3 regions of the Paenarthrobacter sp. TRD_SC_7 genome follow, and region 2 is predicted to be linked to each of the others. Evidence: riboswitches for the same ligand, from Rfam matches in the RefSeq annotation. Region 2 holds a riboswitch; each other region holds the start of a gene.

The links. Region 2 has a riboswitch for S-adenosylmethionine ahead of AC0J5Z_RS18425 (hypothetical protein). Riboswitches for the same ligand answer to the same signal wherever they lie in the genome.
Region 1: it holds a riboswitch for S-adenosylmethionine, as region 2 does, so the genes downstream of both, metX (homoserine O-acetyltransferase MetX) here and AC0J5Z_RS18425 (hypothetical protein) in region 2, are expected to answer to the same signal.
Region 3: it holds a riboswitch for S-adenosylmethionine, as region 2 does, so the genes downstream of both, AC0J5Z_RS10730 (aminotransferase class V-fold PLP-dependent enzyme) here and AC0J5Z_RS18425 (hypothetical protein) in region 2, are expected to answer to the same signal.

What each region holds. Positions count from the first base shown of each region.
Region 1 covers NZ_CM149587.1:3,396,185-3,399,453, forward strand. The annotation lists gene AC0J5Z_RS16385 (winged helix DNA-binding domain-containing protein) at 1-260, shown strand, start outside; gene AC0J5Z_RS16390 (hypothetical protein) at 323-757, shown strand; gene metX (homoserine O-acetyltransferase MetX) at 796-1,917, opposite strand; SAM riboswitch class IV at 1,933-2,049, opposite strand; gene AC0J5Z_RS16400 (bifunctional o-acetylhomoserine/o-acetylserine sulfhydrylase) at 2,212-3,269, opposite strand, start outside.
Region 2 covers NZ_CM149587.1:3,869,739-3,873,007, forward strand. The annotation lists gene AC0J5Z_RS18420 (sodium:solute symporter family protein) at 68-1,585, shown strand; SAM riboswitch class IV at 1,832-1,951, shown strand; gene AC0J5Z_RS18425 (hypothetical protein) at 1,967-2,269, shown strand; gene AC0J5Z_RS18430 (hypothetical protein) at 2,266-2,457, opposite strand; gene AC0J5Z_RS18435 (VIT1/CCC1 transporter family protein) at 2,703-3,269, shown strand, end outside.
Region 3 covers NZ_CM149587.1:2,195,140-2,198,408, reverse strand. The annotation lists gene rsgA (ribosome small subunit-dependent GTPase A) at 1-729, shown strand, start outside; gene hisN (histidinol-phosphatase) at 785-1,597, shown strand; SAM riboswitch class IV at 1,782-1,895, shown strand; gene AC0J5Z_RS10730 (aminotransferase class V-fold PLP-dependent enzyme) at 1,928-3,269, shown strand, end outside.

The DNA of each region.
Region 1 (3,269 bases), 470 kb from region 2:
ACGAATATGTGATGGGCTACTCACAGTCCCGGCACTTCCTTGGCGGAACGGCGCCGTACTTCCCCGAGGACAACGGCCCCATGCATGTGGTCCTGCTGGACGGCAGGTTGGCCGGATGGTGGCGCCACGGATTCTCCGGGGGAACCTGCGAACTGGACGTCCGGATGAACAGGCCGGCAACTGCGGAGGAGCAGGCGGCTTTGCAGTCCGAGGTGGACCGCTACGGCCGGTTCCTCGGCATGGAGACCAAGCTGGTCTGAGGTAGCCGTATTGGTTTCGCTGGGCAGGACTAAGCTGGGATGAGACCTAGGAGGCCTGCACTGTGAACAATCTGATCTTCTGGATCATCGTCTGCTCGTGGCTGATTCCGCTCGGGATCCGCATGTATAACCGCTCCCGGGCGCGTCGGATCCAGAATGACAACTTCCGCGGCCCCGGCTACCCGCAGCAGAATCTGCCCGGCCCAGGGTATCCGCCGCACAATTACCCGCAGCAGAATTATCCAGGTCAGGGATACCCAACGCAGAATTACCCCGGGTCCCCGTCCGAGCCGACCGTCATCCGACCCGCGGATGAAACGCCGCAGGCCGGGCCGCCGTCGAACCCCTCATCCCCTGCACCGTTCCCCTCAGCGGGCGCTTCGGAGCCGCAAGGTTACCGCGCGCGGAAGCTGGCCGAGCTGGACGCGAAATTCAGCAACGGCGAGATCGCCATGGAGGATTACATGAAGCAGCGCGGCGAAATCATGAACGGCTAAGCTGCCCTGGATTGAGCAGCATCGATCAGCCTTGAGGCTTAGGCGAAGAACGCTTCGCGGAGCTGCGCTGACAGCTGGCCGATTTCGGTGAGGAAGCCATCGTGTCCAATCGGCGCCTCAATGAGGTGGACCGGCACATCGCCAGGGAGCGCCGCGGCAAGTTCCCGCGACTGTGCCGGGAAGTAGAGCCTGTCGCTGTCCACCGCCGCCACGAAGAACTCAGCCGTAGTTCGCGACAACGCCTGCTCCAGCGGGCCGCGGCCACGCGTGACGTCATGGGACATCAGGGCTTCGGTGATGGCGATGTAGCTGTTGGCATCGAAACGGCGGACCAGCTTTGTTCCTTGGTGGTCCAAGTAGCTTTCCACCTGGTAGCGGCCACGCTCCCCCAACACTGCGGCGGCGAGCGGCGTCTCTTGGTGTTGGGCTTCCCTGCCAAAGCGGAAGTCCAGTTCCAAGGCTGAGCGGTAGGTGATGTGGGCGATGCGCCGGGCCAGTGCCAATCCATGTTCAGGGGCAGTTCCGCCGTAATAGTCGCCATTATTGAAGTTCGGGTCCTGCCTGATGGCCAAGGTTTGGGCCTGCGCGAAGGCAATCTGCTCGGCCGTGCTGTAGGCGCCCACCGAGATGACGGCGCACCGTTTCACCCTCCCAGGGAACGTCACAGCCCATTCAAGGGCCCTGGCGCCGCCCATTGAACCGCCCAACACGGCGTGCCAGGCATCGATTCCCAGGGCATCGGCGAGGCGCGCCTCAGCCTCCGTGCTGTCGCGCAGCGTGACCAACGGGAAACGTGAGCCCCAAGGACGTCCGTCCGGCGCTCCCGATGATGGGCCGGTGCTGCCATAACAGCCGCCCACGATGTTGATGGAGATGACAAAAAACTTGTTGGTGTCGATGGTGGCACCCGGTCCAACGAGTTGCTCCCACCAACCTTCCTCGTCGGTGGCTCCACGGGCTACGTGTGTACTGCCCGTCAGCGCGTGCTGGATGAGCACGGCATTGGAGGCATCGGCGTTCAGCTGCCCCCAGGTCTCATAAGCGAGGACAACGTCGGGGAGGAATCCGCCGGCTTCAAGTTCCAGCGGACCGATGCCGGCGTACTTGACGGTTCCGTCTTCTTCTCCGGATTTTGGGAGGGCTGTAGCAGTAATGGTCATTCCTTTGACACCTTAACCTCGCGCTTGCCCGTCGCCTTGCGTGCGAACAGGCCAGGTCTTCACCCGGGGCACCCCGCCGCGGAGGAGGGTTGCCGGCCAGCAAGCCGGGGCTGTGTGCTGGCACTCATGACCTAATACGAAGAGTCTAGGAAATGGAGGGCGGTTCTGGCGAAGAATGTGACAACAGTGTGACGGTTTGGGGTGTCTTCGTTCACGAACGGGCACCAGGAACTGCCGCCCGGCGAATAATCGTCGACGCGGGCGGCAGCCGGGCTGAGACTTTGAGCCGCGGCGTTAGGCGCCCTTGGCGGCCCGGAAGCCGGCTTCGAGGTCGGCGATGATGTCATCCACGTGCTCGATGCCCACGGACAACCGCACCAGGCCGGGGCTGACGCCGGCTGCGAGCTGCTGTTCCACCGTCAATTGGCTGTGCGTAGTCGACGCCGGGTGGATGACCAGGGAGCGGACGTCGCCGATGTTGGCGACGTGCGAGTGCAACTCCAGTCCGTCCACGAAACGCTTGCCGGCTTCGACGCCGCCCTTGATGTTGAAGGCAACGATGGCGCCTGTGCCCTTGGGGCCGTACTTCCGGCCACGGTCATACCACGGGCTGGACGGCAGGCCCGCATAGGCGACCGATTCGACGTCGTCGTGGTTTTCAAGCCATTCGGCCACCTTGGTGGCGTTGGCAACATGGCGTTCCACGCGCAGGCTCAAGGTCTCCAGGCCCTGGGCAATGAGGAAGGCGTTGAATGGGGACACGGCAGAGCCGAGATCGCGAAGCAACTGGACGCGGGCCTTGAGAATGTAGGAGAGGTTGGCGCCCAACGCACCGTCCTTGCCGAGGTCCCGGGCGTAGACCAGACCGTTGTAGCCGGGGTCCGGGGTATTGAATCCAGGGAAGCGCTCGGGGTCCTTGCCGAAGTCGAAGTTGCCGGAGTCCACAATCACACCGGCGATTGCGGAACCGTGACCGCCCAGGTATTTGGTCGCGGAGTGGACAACGATGTCCGCTCCCCATTCGATGGGACGGATCAGGTAGGGCGTGGACAGGGTGTTATCGACGATGAGGGGCACGCCGGCTTCGTGTGCGGTCCGGGCGATGCCCTCGATGTCCAGCACGTCCTGGCGGGGGTTGGACACGACCTCACCGAAGAACAGCTTGGTGTTGGGCTGGACGGCGTCACGCCACTGGTCCAGGTTGTCCGGGTCCTCCACGAACGTGACCGAAATTCCGAACTTCTTCAGCGTGTGCGCCAGCAGGTTGTACGTGCCGCCGTACAGGCTGGGGCTCGCTACGACGTGGTCGCCGGCCTCGGCGATATTGAGGATGGCGAACGTCTCCGCGGCCT
Region 2 (3,269 bases):
ACTTCGACGCTTCGCAGGAGTATCGTCGAAAACCCCAACCTCCGTGCATCAGCTCCAAGGACCGTTCATGGAATCTTCGGCTATTAACATCGCAATCGTGGTGGTGTACCTGCTCGCCATGCTGGCATTCGGCTGGTGGGGCAAGTCCCGCACCAAGAACAACAGCGACTTCCTGGTGGCAGGCCGCCGCCTGGGACCCTTCCTTTACACCGGCACAATGGCCGCAGTGGTCCTGGGTGGCGCATCCACCGTGGGCGGCGTCGGCCTCGGCTACAAGTTCGGTATCTCCGGCATGTGGCTGGTTGTTGCCATCGGCTCAGGCGTGCTGCTTCTTAGCCTCCTGTTCGCCGGAACCATCCAGAAGCTCAAGATCTACACCGTTTCCCAGATGCTGACCCTTCGCTATGGCAGCACCGCGACGCAGACCTCGGGCATCGTCATGCTGGCCTACACGTTGATGCTGTGTGCAACGTCCACCGGCGCCTACGCCACCATCTTCGTGGTCCTCTTCGGCTGGGAGCGTTGGCTCGCCATCGCCATCGGCGGCGCTATCGTGCTGGTCTACTCCACCATCGGCGGCATGTGGTCCATCACCTTGGCCGACCAGGTCCAGTTCGTCATCAAGACGGTTGGCATCTTCTTCCTCATGCTCCCCTTCGCCCTGAACGCCGCCGGTGGCCTCGATGGCATCCGCGCCCGCGTCGATGAGAGCTTCTTCGACATCGGCGGCATCGGCCTCCAGACGATCATCACCTACTTCGTCGTTTACACCCTTGGCCTCCTCATCGGCCAGGACATCTGGCAGCGCGTGTTCACGGCCAAGACCCCCACGGTTGCCCGCTGGGGTGGCGCCACCGCCGGCGTTTACTGCATCCTTTACGGCTTGGCCGGCGCACTGATCGGCATGGCTGCCAGTGTTGCCCTGTCCGGTGTGGAGATCGCAGCCAAGGACGACGTCTACGCAGAAGTCGCAACCCGTCTCCTGCCCATCGGTATCGGCGGCCTGGTACTGGCGGCTGCTGTCGCAGCCATGATGTCGACGGCGTCGGGCGCACTGATCGCTGCGGCCACCGTTGCCCGCGCAGACGTCATGCCTTTCGTTGCCAGCTGGTTCGGCAAAAAGGTGGACACCTCCGATTCCGATAACCCGGAGCACGACGTCAAGGCCAACCGTTACTGGGTCCTCGGACTGGGGATCGTGGCGATCATCATCGCCATCTCCACCAAGGACGTGGTGGCCGCACTGACCATCGCCTATGACATCCTGGTAGGCGGCCTGCTGGTAGCCATCATCGGTGGCCTGGTGTGGAAGCGTGGAACGGGCATCGCAGCAGCCTGGTCCATGGCGGCCGGTTCAGTGGTGACCCTCGGCACCATGATCATCCTTGAGATCAATGCAGAGGTCCCTCTCGACGGCATCTACGCCAACGAGCCCATTTACTACGGTTTGATTGCCTCTGCTGTGGTGTACGTTGTGGTCTCGTTTGCCAGCAAGCCCACCGATCCGGCAGTCATGAAGGCTTGGACCGACCGTGTTGCCGGCACCCGTGTGGCTGAGGAAGAGCTCAGCACGCCCGCGTCCTAGGCAGGCACAAAGAAACAAGCAATAGTCGACGGCGGCGCCTCCCCATTTCGGGGCGGCGCCGCCTTTGCGTTATGTCCCCCTCCGTTGGAAGGCCCGCTCTGCGCACCAAAACCACCCCAAAGCGCGCAAACCAGGCCCCACAACACACACCCCCTCCGTTGGAAGGCCCGCTCTGCGCGCCAAAACCACCCCAAAGCGCGCAAACCAGGCCTCACAACGGAAGGGCGTGCGGTAGGGTGGTCCAAGCTTCAAGAGATGTGGCGCCAAGCTCCGACTGGCCACACACCAACCCCATGTTCACGGGTGGTTCGGATGAGGAAGCGGCCCGTCCCGGACCAGAGACAACCGAGCGGGCAAGAGCACTCCCCAAGGAGCAGTCCCTTGCCGTACCAAGGCGCCACCCCGGTAAACACAACAGCAGCCAGCACCCCCGCCAATACGGCTGCCCCCACAGTGGCGGTGATCCCCGCCGTCGACCTCTTCCTGGGCACGGTAACCATCACTGCCAGCTCCGGAACCGAGCAGTTCGGACATCCCGAACCGGGGCTGATCGCGCAGGCTCTGGTCCAAGCCGTCCGACCCACGCGCTGGTGTGAGGCGTCGAGAAAGCTGACGGTGACAGTTGCCGCGGTCGGGAAGCGCGAGGGCCTGGAGCGGCACTTTACTCTCAGTCGCGAGGACTAGATTTCCTCGTCCTCCTCGCGGAATTCTTCGGTTTCGTCGATGGGGACCACGCGTTCGTCGTCCTCAGGGGCGTCCACTTCCTCTACCCAGGCCTCGTCCACTTCCTGGTCTTCGGCGTAGTCGTAGGCCGGGTCAGACTCGATGGTTGCCCGTTCCGGGTGGTTGGCGTGTGATTCGGTGGTGTTCATAGTGCAACCTCCGTCTCCGTGGGCCGCGGACAGCCCGTTGAACCGAATGCAGGAATCTAATGCGGGGAGGGTCCCGCCCCTGTTCTTCCATCTGAGCACCGGCTCACGCGAGGGTCAAGGAACGCCCGAAATTACGGTGCGCCGAACATTCCGGCTAAGGAATACCAGCCAAAAATCTGCGCCAATAAGCGGTACAGTGGGCGTGCAATGGGGCCGCAACTACCCCACCCAGCACAGGAGAGAAAGTGCAACAGCACCAGGAATCCCACGGTTCGTCGAGCCCCGCTCCGGACCCCGCCCCTGAACAGGCCGCCCCCGAAAACGCTTCAAAGCAGCCATCGCACGCGGACATCCGCCGGTGGCGCCAGTACTTGGCCGATGAGCGGGCCGAGGCCGCCGTCTACCGCGAACTTGCCCAGCGGCGGGACGGCGAGGAACGCCAAATCCTGCTCGCCTTGGCCGAAGCCGAAGGCAGGCACGAGGCCCATTGGCTTAAGCTCCTTGGTGAGCACGCCGGAATGCCCAAGGCAGCATCCACCCGCAGCCAGTTCCTGGGCTTCCTGGCCCGTAACTTCGGCTCCGTCTTTGTGCTCGCCCTTGCGCAGCGCGCGGAAGGCCGCTCCCCGTACGGTACGGAACCTGCAGCGACCCCGGCGATGGTGGCGGATGAACAAATCCACGAAGAAGTAGTCCGGGGCTTGGCCACGCGCGGGCGCAACAGGCTTTCCGGAACCTTCCGCGCCGCCGTTTTTGGCGCCAACGACGGCCTGGTCAGCAACCTTTCACTGGTCATGGGCATGGCCGCAACAGGC
Region 3 (3,269 bases), 1.7 Mb from region 2:
GTGGTCGTTGCGGCGGCCAACCCGGAGCCACGCACCGGATTCATTGATCGCGCCTTGGTTGCAGCGTATGACGCCGGCATCGAGCCGTTGCTGCTCATCACCAAGGCGGATGTGAAGGACCCGGCGGAACTGCTGGCCAATTACCTGAGTTTGGATTTCCCCGTGATCATCAGCCGCACGGCTGACTCCGAGGCCGGCGGCATCGATGCCCGCTCCGATGACGGACTCTCCGCCCGCCTGGACAAGGACGCCGTATCCCAGCTCCGCTCACACTTGGGTGGCAAAGTCACCGTCATGCTCGGCCACTCCGGTGTAGGTAAATCCACCATGGTCAACGCCCTGACAGGGGCGGAGCGCGCCACTGGTGGCGTCAACGCCGTAACGGGCCGCGGCAGGCACACGTCATCCTCGGCTTTGGCGCTGAAGCTGGATGACGCTCCGTCCGGCAGCTGGATCATCGATACTCCCGGCATCCGGTCCTTTGGCTTGGCGCACGTGGACCCGGACCGGATTCTGCATTCATTCCCGGACCTTGAGCCCGGCACGGAGACCTGCGACCGCGGCTGCAAGCATGGTGCCACCGCCACGAATTGCGGCCTGGATGCATGGGTGAACGATGGCCATGCAGGTTCGTCAGGAGTGGCGCGACTGGCCTCCTTGCGCCGCTTGCTGGGTGCAGACCCAAGGCTCGAAGCGAAAGAGACCAAGGAATTGGGCACCGTCAACTGATCGTTGCCGGCTTCACGTCCCCACTGCAGGGATTGATTCAGGATAGTTTGGTGGCATGACCCATCCCGTTTCCACCTACAACGATGACCTGCGCCTTGCCCACGTCCTCGCTGATTCAGTCGACGCCCAGACCATGGATCGCTTCAAGGCGCTGGACCTGCAGATCGAAACCAAGCCCGACCTCACGCCTGTCACTGACGCTGACAAAGCCGCTGAGGAAGCAATCCGCGGTCAGTTGTCCCGCTCACGTCCGCGGGACGCCGTCCTCGGCGAGGAGTTCGGGAGCAGCGGTCACGGTTCACGTCGTTGGATCATCGATCCCATTGACGGCACCAAGAACTTCGTCCGCGGCGTCCCGGTGTGGGCAACGCTGATCGCCCTCGTTGATGAAGGCGAACCTGTGGTGGGCGTTGTGAGCGCTCCGGCCTTGGGCAAACGCTGGTGGGCCGCCAAGGACATGGGCGCTTACATGGGCCGTTCCCTCGCTTCGGCAACGCGGCTCAAGGTATCCAATGTTTCCCGCTTGGCCGACGCCTCCATGTCGTATTCCAGCCTCACGGGCTGGAAGGAGCGCGGCAACCTGGATGAATTCATGGGGCTCTCGGAAGACATCTGGCGTACACGGGCATACGGTGACTTCTGGTCGTATTGCCTCGTGGCCGAGGGCGCGGTGGATATCGCGTGCGAGCCCGAGCTGAACCTCTACGACATGGCAGCACTCGTTCCCATCGTTACCGAAGCCGGCGGACGCTTCACGTCGTTGGAGGGCGAAGACGGCCCGTTTGGCGGCAACGCGCTGGCTACCAACTCGATCCTGCACTCCGAGGTCCTGAAGCGTCTCAACCCCGGATTGGACGACCTGCTCTAAGCTTGTTCCCTCGCCTTGCGCACCAAGCGGAGGGCGGAATTTTCGACGGCGGAGGCCCCCGTTAGGGGGGTCTCCGCCGTTTTTTATTCGACATAGCGGGCGTTTCGCAGTCGACGTAACAAAGGACTTAACAAAAGGCGACGGCTTTGGACGGACCCCCGGACGTGCCTTAGCCTTTTTTATAGGTCACGAGTGCCAGTGCTAAACCCCGGTTAGCTGGCCGGCAACCCTCCATTCGCGGCGGGGTGCCCCGGGTGACGACCCGGCCGGTCCGGAACGGATACGGCAAGCGCGGATCCCCCTTTGGGGGTCCCTCTTGAGTGAGGTCCCATGAGCACTATCACGTTCAACTCCAACATCATTCCGTCCTATGTTGAAGATTCCACAGCAGAAACAGCCGCCGCTACGCGTCCGCTTGCGGCGGTCACTGGCGCTGAGCTGCAGGCTCCGCTGATCCAAGGTGGCCACGTCCGCTACGCCAACTTGGACTACGGCGCATCGGCTCCCGCATTGACCATCGTTTCGGCCTACCTCAACGAGGTCCTGCCCTACTACGCCAGCGTTCACCGAGGCGCCGGGTACGCCTCCCAAATCAGCACGTCGGTGTACGAAAACTCACGGAACATCGTCCGTGAATTCGTCGGCGGGCGGGCTGATGACTCCGTGATCTTCACCCGGAACACCACAGACTCCTTGAACCTTTTGGCCGGATGCCTCCCGCACGTGGATGGCGATGTTGCCGGTGAGGTCTTGTACTTGGACATCGAGCACCACGCCAACTTGCTTCCGTGGCAGGGAGTCCCCCACCGCAGCGTCATCGCCGCCACAACCTTGGCCGAGACGCTGGACAAGCTCCGCGTGGAACTCTCCCAGGGTGGAGTGAGCCTGCTCGCAGTCACCGGCGCCTCGAACGTGACTGGCGAGATCCTTCCCATCGCCCAGCTCGCTTCCCTTGCCCACGAATACGGTGCACGGATCGTGGTGGATGCGGCCCAGTTGGCTCCGCACAGACGGATCAACATCGCGGAGGCAGACGTCGACTACATTGTGTTCTCCGGACACAAGCTGTACGCCCCGTTCGGCGCCGGCGTCGTGGTGGGTCGCCCGGATTGGCTCGACGCCGGCATTCCCCATCTGGCAGGCGGCGGCGCTGTTCGTGAAGCCCGCCTGGATTCGGTCAGCTGGGCCACTGGCCCGGCACGGCACGAGGGCGGCTCCCCCAACGTCCTGGGAGCGGCGACCCTGGCGCGCGCCACGCAGGTCCTCGCGGGACTGGACCAGGAAGCCTGGCACGCCCACGAGGCCGCTATCCGCTCTTATCTCGTGGAAGGCCTCGAAGCCATCGACGGCGTGACAGTCCACAAGATCTTCACTGACTCCGTAGACACCATCGGTGTGGTCAATTTCTCCGTGGAAGGATTCGACGCCGGATTGGTGGCCGCTTACCTGGCGGCGGAACACGGTGTGGGCCTGCGTGACGGCCGCTTCTGCGCCCACCCGCTCCTCAAGCGCCTCGGACTCCCCTCAGGGTCCTTGCGCGCCAGCTTCGGCGTCGGCTCCCGGTTGGAGGACGCCACAAGGCTGCTTGCAGGCATCGAAGGCCTCAAGCGCGACGGGCTGGGCTGGGACTATGTGGTGGACGAGGGCCGCTGGGTTCCCGCCAATGACCACC